DNA from 3 places in the Streptomyces graminofaciens genome. Region 1 is predicted to be linked to each of the others. Evidence: riboswitches for the same ligand, from Rfam matches in the RefSeq annotation. Region 1 holds a riboswitch; each other region holds the start of a gene.
The links. A riboswitch is a leader RNA that binds a small molecule or an ion and turns the genes downstream of it on or off. The one in region 1 is predicted to bind cobalamin.
Positions count from the first base shown of each region.

Region 1 (2,253 bases):
TGCCGGTCTGCGCGAGCGTGCGCATCATGCGGCCGTACAGGTCGCGGGCCGGGATGGTCTTCTTCGCCAGGCCGTTCGCCTCCGCCTTGAGGTACGCGGTGTCGAACTCCTCGCCCCACAGGTCGACCAACTCGGGAACGTCGGCCGGGGAGAACAGCGACCACTGCTCGTCGGCGTTCACCCGGCGCATGAACTCGTCCGGGATCCAGTGCGCCAGGTTCAGGTTGTGCGTACGCCGGGCGTCCTCACCCGTGTTGTCGCGCAGCTCCAGGAACTCCTCGATGTCGGAGTGCCAGGTCTCCAGGTAGACCGCGGCCGCGCCCTTGCGCCGCCCGCCCTGGTTCACCGCGGCGACCGAGGCGTCCAGCGTCTTCAGGAACGGCACGATGCCGTTGGAGTGCCCGTTGGTACCCCGGATCAGCGAACCGCGCGAGCGGATCCGGGAGTACGACAGCCCGATGCCGCCCGCGTGCTTCGAGAGACGGGCCACCTGGTGGTAGCGGTCGTAGATGGAGTCCAGCTCGTCCAGTGGGGAGTCGAGGAGGTAGCAGGACGACATCTGGGGGTGTCGCGTACCCGAGTTGAAGAGCGTCGGGGAGGAGGGGAGGTAGTCGAGGCGGCTCATGAGCCCGTAGAGCGCGGCGACTTCGTCGACGGAACGAGCGGTGTCGTCCTCGGCGAGGCCGCTCGCCACCCGCAGCATGAAGTGCTGGGGCGTCTCGACGACCTTGCGGGTGATCGGGTGCCGGAGCAGATAGCGGCTGTGCAGCGTGCGCAGGCCGAAGTAGCCGAAGCGGTCGTCGCCGGCCGGGTCGACGAGCGCGTCGAGGCGCTCGGCGTGGACGCGTACGAACTCCGCCGTGCGGTCGGCGACGAGGCCCTCACGGTGCCCCACGACGATGGACTGCGTGAACGTCGTGACGCCCTGCGAGGCGGCCTCGGCGCGGACGCTGACGGCCAACAGCCGGGCGGCCAGCTTGGAGTAGGCGGGGTCCTCGGAGATGAGGCCGGCGGCCGCCTCCGTGGCCAGCTCGCGCAGCTCCGCCTCGTCCGCCCGCGCGGACCGGCCGCGCAGCGCGGCGGCGGCGACCCGGCCGGGGTCGGCGTCGGGGAGGTCGGCGGTCAGCTCGGTCAGGGTCCGCAGCAACGCGGTACCGGGACCGTCGGTCTCCGTCACCGGGGCGGCCGAAGCCGGGGCAACTGAAGCCGGGTCGGCTGGCGCGATGGTCACGTGGGGCTCTCCCTCGCTCGGCAGTGGACCTGGTGAAGGGCAGGCGGCAGCACACGAGCGCACGGGGGCGTCGCGTCCACCGGCCCACTCCACGAGGCCCGGACGTCAGGGCACCCGGACCGGTCGGCCGGGCGCGCTGTCGGCAGGTCCTCGGACTGAACAGGCGTGCAAATACACGCAAGTACACCGTTGCGGGACAGTTCCGGATTCGCGCCGGATTCCCCTGCGGCGACAGCGAGCATGAGCATACATCTTGTGTCGGGCTGCGGGGTCACCCCCAGATGTTGTGTCACGTCGACTTCGGAGCGTGTCAGAGCGTCAACTCATAGGTGAGGAGCATGATGTCGTCGAGGTGTGGAACGGGGTTCCAGTCGCGCTCGGGTGTACGAGTGAAGCCCAGACGTTCGTAGATGCGATGGGCGGTGCGCATGGTCCGCTGGGTCGACAGCACGAGGCGTACGCAGCCCTCCACGGCCCGGGCGCGCTCGACGCAGGTACGCACCAGAGCCTCGCCGATGCCTCGACCGCGCATCTCCGGGGCGACCGCGAGCATACGTATTTCGGCCTCTCCCGCACGGGCGATGTCGGCCATGGGGCCACCGGCCGGGACGAAGGTCACACCGCCGAGCACCCGACCGTCCGCCACGGCGACGAGCACCTCGGCCGCGGCGGCCCGCTTGGCCACGTCACGCAGCTCGCCGAGGTACTCGTCGCTCTCTCCGAAGTCCAGCAGTCCGTCGCCCAGGTAGGCCTGAGCGGTGATCTCGCCGAGGGTGGCGTACTCGTCGGCAGCCACCTGCCTGATCGTGATGTCCATGCGTCGCAGTGTGCAGCAGCGGACGCGGATGGGGCCCGGCGTTTTCCACAGGGGCGAGGGATAGTCCTATGAGCAGATCGCTAGAGGGTGGTGGCCGCCATCAGACGGTGGCAGGCCACTGCGGAAGCGTCGCCACGAAGTCCTTGGAGAAGTCGCGGGTGCCGGGGCCCAGGGCGACGCGGCCGGTGGCGCGCAGGCGGGCGGT
Region 1 is NZ_AP018448.1:5,029,992-5,032,244, reverse strand. It holds gene SGFS_RS21345 (ribonucleoside-diphosphate reductase subunit alpha) at 1-1,231, opposite strand, end outside; cobalamin riboswitch at 1,356-1,479, opposite strand; gene SGFS_RS21340 (GNAT family N-acetyltransferase) at 1,542-2,048, opposite strand; gene SGFS_RS21335 (nucleoside hydrolase) at 2,149-2,253, opposite strand, start outside.

Region 2 (2,253 bases), 5.7 Mb from region 1:
GTGCCGCCTGGAGGGAGAACAGCGCCGACTCGATCTCGCCCGACGGCGGCTCGTACAACGGCGAGAACCACGGCTTGTAGTCCGGCTCCATCTCGGTGATCGCCGTCTCGGCCTCGCCGTCGGCGCCCGTGAACGGCTCCTTCTTGTGGTCGCCGAGTCCGAGGGCCAGCGGCAGCACGGCGAGCGCGGCCACGACGAGCAGCAGCAGGGCGTTGATCTTCGTGTTCCGGCTCATCGGGCCACCGCCTCGCTACCTGTCGGGTTCTGCTTGCCGGTCAGCAGCACGCCGAGCCGGGTCAGTTCACCCTTGCTCGACTGCACCAGCAGACGCATCACCAGCACCGTGAGGAGCCCCTCGCTCACCGCGAGCGGGAGCTGGGTGACGGCGAAGATGGAGCCGAACTTGCCGAGCGCGCCCACGAAGCCGCTGCTCGGGTCGGGGAACGCGAGCGCCAACTGCACGCTGGTGACGCAGTAGGTGACCAGGTCGGCGAGGAACGCGCCGAAGAACACCGCCACCATCAGCGGCACGTCGTACCGCCGCAGCAGCCGGTAGATCGCGTAACCGGCCCAGGGGCCGACGATCGCCATCGAGAAGACGTTGGCGCCGAGCGTGGTCAGACCGCCGTGCGCGAGGAGCAGCGCCTGGAAGAGCAGGGTGATGGTGCCGAGGACCGCCATGATGGGTGGCCGGAACAGGATGGCGCCGAGCCCCGTGCCGGTGGGGTGCGAGCAGCTCCCGGTCACGGACGGCAGTTTCAGCGCGGACAGGACGAACGTGAAGGCACCGGACGCGCCGAGGAGCAGGGTGCTCTCGGGGTGCTCCCTGACCTCACGGGTGAGTGAACGGACTCCGTGGACGACGAACGGCGCGGATGCGACACTCCAGGCGATCGCGTGCGCCGGCGGCAGAAACCCCTCGGCTATGTGCATGGCTCAGCAGACCCTCTCCAGCACCTCGTGGATGGTTGACGTGCCTTGGCCGGTCTCCTGGCTGACGGGTACCACCGCCCATGCTCCGCCTTCCCGGGTCCGAGGACCCAGTGGCTGTCCGTGAGGACTGGAGCCGGACTTCCCGATCACAGTGGCGAGGGCCGCACCGGCATCACACCGGATTTCCCGTTCACCAAGGCGTGGCGACAGTAGTGCCCGCACAAGGCCTCTGACAAGCGGCAACGAGGGGCGCGCGGACGGCGCCGGACGGCTCGAACCCCGGCGCACGCCCCAACGGCCCCGCGCGGCACAGGAGTAGGCCGACCGCCGTGCTCCCGTGCTCAAGGAGGCATGGAGAGGTGGGGCCGGGCGGCGGGGCTTCTGCGCACCGCCCGACCCCGGGGCTCAGACGGCCGACGGCTGCGCGGGCAGCACGTGGTCGCCGACCTTGTCCGTGCTCAGGCACAGCGAGCAGACCATCGCGTCGTGGGTCCGGCAGGCGGCCAGGTCGGGGCGCTCGTAGGGCTGGTGGCAGACATGGCAGTCGTACGTCGTCGCGCTGGGGTTGCCCGCCGAGTCGAGCAGCGGCTCGTCGATGCCGTCGTCGGTGCGGCGCAGGTAGTACCTGCCCTTGGTGACGACGGCCATCAGCGGAGTGAGGACGAACGCGATGACGGCGGCGGCCACGGGGGAGTAAGGCTGGAGCGTGTCGCCCAGTGCGTGGAAGTACATGGCGATCGACAGACCGGAGGCGGCGACGAAGGCCACGACTCCGACCGGGTTGACGGCGTGGAGCATGCCCCGGCGGAACTCGGGCTGGAGCGGGGAGAGCTTCAGCAGGTACTTGTTGATGCCGATGCCGATGCCGATGCCGATGCCGATGCCGATGCCGATGCCGATGCCGATGCCGATGTCGGTGGCGACGGTGACGACCCAGGCGATCGCGCAGTTCGAGCAGAAGCCGAGGATGCTGTTGAGGAAGCTGAACATGTCGGCTTCCATCAGGGCCAGCGCGAAGCCCAGGTTGACCAGGACGAGTGCGTGCACTGTCATGTGCGCGTACCAGCGCTCCAACTCGGCTGTGGCCAACTCGGCTGTGGTGACCGCCGGGTCGTGGTGGGGGATCGTCAAGGAGAAACCGCTGTCACCGCGCTCGATCGGACCGTCGGCCGGCAGCCGCGCCGGCGCCGTCCGCACCGGGGTCCGCGATACCCCGAGCCGAGCCGCCGTCCGTAGCTCACCGAGGCGCTCGCGTGGGCCGAACGCGCCGTCGAGCACGGGCGGGCGCAGCTTCGCATGGACCGCCTCGCGCAGTGGGGG
Region 2 is NZ_AP018448.1:10,706,269-10,708,521, forward strand. It holds gene SGFS_RS47230 (energy-coupling factor ABC transporter substrate-binding protein) at 1-235, opposite strand, end outside; gene SGFS_RS47235 (energy-coupling factor ABC transporter permease) at 232-933, opposite strand; cobalamin riboswitch at 964-1,146, opposite strand; partial or broken gene SGFS_RS47240 (allantoin permease) at 1,339-1,968, opposite strand; partial or broken gene SGFS_RS47245 (hypothetical protein) at 2,095-2,253, opposite strand, start outside.
Region 2: it holds a riboswitch for cobalamin, as region 1 does, so the genes downstream of both, SGFS_RS47235 (energy-coupling factor ABC transporter permease) here and SGFS_RS21345 (ribonucleoside-diphosphate reductase subunit alpha) in region 1, are expected to answer to the same signal.

Region 3 (2,253 bases), 4.8 Mb from region 1:
TGTTCGTCGCCTGGGGTCTGACGCTCCCGGCCGCCGCGCTCGTCGCCGCGCTCGCCGAGTGGGTGACCTCGTTCGGCGGCTGGGGCACCGGTCTGGTCGCCGTCTTCCTCATCGCCTCCAGCGCCGCGATCTGGATGATCTCGCGCCGCGAGGTGGTCGATCACACGAACGTGAACGACTCCGAGGAACCCCCCGGTGTGGTTACCGCGGCGATCGCCGCCGTCACCCCGCCGCCGGTCGGCACGGTCGCCGAGGACCTCACGGCCACGATCCCGGCCCCGGCGACCGCCGCGGCCGCCACCGCCGCCGAGACCCCGGCGAACCCGTCGGCGCCGACACCGGCCGTCTGAGCCCCGCGACTCCCGCGACCCCCTGAGGAAGAATCACCATGCACATCGACTGGGCAGCCCTCGGCTCCGTCTTCGGAGTCAGCCTCGTGGTGACCGTGGCCCTCGTCGGCCTGTTCACCCTCGGCATCGTCGGCCTCTCCAAGCGTGAGACCGCCACGGCCGCCGGCAACTCGGCGGCACTCCCCACGACAGCGGCGTACGCCTGCTTCGCGGCGTGCGCGGCGGCGGTGGCCTACGGGATCTATCTGATCATGGCCTGACGCCACGCCGCTCCTGCGGCACCTGGCACAAAGCCCTCACGGTGAATTCGATCACCGTGAGGGCTTTTGTCTGCGTCGGCATCGCGGTTACGACCACCAGCCGGAGCACCTCGAGCCCCTCTCGTCGACGACCCAGTGGGTCCTGCCGGCCGCGGCCGGCAGGACGAGCACGGGGCCTTCGCCCCCGTTTCGAGTCACGCGCCAGAACGTGTCCCTCCGCCGCGCGGGCGCGGTGGAGGGCCGGCCACACCCGGCGCGTCTCCCCGCGTTGAACGACCCGATGCCGCTCGTCGGCGCTCGGCTTTCGTACTGCCGTTCCCGCAGATTCGGGCGCCTGACGATATTTCAGCGATGTGGGGCTCAGCACACCACTACGCCGCAGGTCAACGGCGAGTTGACGGGTCTTCCGGGGGCGTGGTGGACTGCCGGGGCCATGTACGACGGCAGGAGAGGAAGCCGGTGCGAGTCCGGCGCGGTCCCGCCACTGTCACCGGGGAAGAACCTTCCCGGGAGCCAGGAACTCTCGCCGTCGGTCTCGTCGAACCAGGGCGTGGACACCCTGAGTGAGGACATATCGCCATGCGCGGCTGCCGTTCGAGCTTCAGTACCTGGCCCTTTCCCGACCTCCCGATCGGCTGACCGCATGCGTGCCGATCGCGTCTTCGCGTACGGCGCCGCCGCCGGCCTCCTCGGCGACCTGCTGCTCGGCGATCCTCGCCGGGGGCATCCGGTCGCCGCGTTCGGGCGGGCCGCGGGTGCCGTGGAGCGGGTGTTGTGGCGGGACCACCGGGGGTGGGGGGCGCTGCACACCGCCGTGTGCGCGGGGGGCGCCGTGGCGTTGGGCGCCTTGGCCGCGTCTGCGGCACGGCCGTCCCGTACCGCTTCCGTCGCGTTGACCGCCGCCACCACCTGGGCCGTCGTCGGGGGGACTTCCCTCGGGCGGGAGGCCCGGGCCATCGGGCATGCCCTGGAGACGGGGGATGTCGAGGCCGCCCGGGCGCGGTTGCCCCATCTGTGCGGGCGGGATCCGCAGGCGCTCGACGCCGACGGGATCGCCCGGGCCGTCGTCGAGTCCGTTGCCGAGAACACCTCCGACGCGGTGGTGGGGGCGTTGGTGTGGGGGGCCGTGGGGGGTGTGCCTGGGCTCGTCGGGTTTCGGGCCGTCAACACGCTCGATGCGATGGTCGGGCACAAGTCGCCTCGCCATCGGCGGTACGGGTGGGCTTCGGCTCGGCTGGACGACGTCGCCGGGTGGCCGGGGGCCCGGCTCACCGCTGTGCTCGCCGGCGTCGCCGGGGGTGACCGCCGTGGGGCCGTACGGGCCTGGCGTGCCGATGCCCGGAAGCATCCGAGTCCCAACGCCGGGCCTGTGGAGGCGTCGTTCGCGGGGGCGCTGGGGGTGCGGCTGGGTGGGACGTTGTCGTACGGGGGGCGGGTCGAGCACCGGCCTGTGCTGAATGGGGAGGGGCGGGCTGTGGTGGTCGGGGACATCGAGCGGGCCGTTCGGTTGTCCCGGCGGGTGAGTTGGCTGGCGTTGGGGGTCAGTGCGGGTGGCGCGTTGCTGCGGAACCGGGTCATGAGGCGCCCGGCACAGCGGATGCGGTCGGGGGGTGCCTCATGACCGGTGGGGGTCTGCTCGTCGC
Region 3 is NZ_AP018448.1:9,821,448-9,823,700, reverse strand. It holds gene SGFS_RS43230 (inorganic phosphate transporter) at 1-350, shown strand, start outside; gene SGFS_RS43225 (hypothetical protein) at 389-610, shown strand; cobalamin riboswitch at 1,035-1,155, shown strand; gene SGFS_RS43220 (cobalamin biosynthesis protein) at 1,254-2,231, shown strand; gene SGFS_RS43215 (cobyric acid synthase) at 2,228-2,253, shown strand, end outside.
Region 3: it holds a riboswitch for cobalamin, as region 1 does, so the genes downstream of both, SGFS_RS43220 (cobalamin biosynthesis protein) here and SGFS_RS21345 (ribonucleoside-diphosphate reductase subunit alpha) in region 1, are expected to answer to the same signal.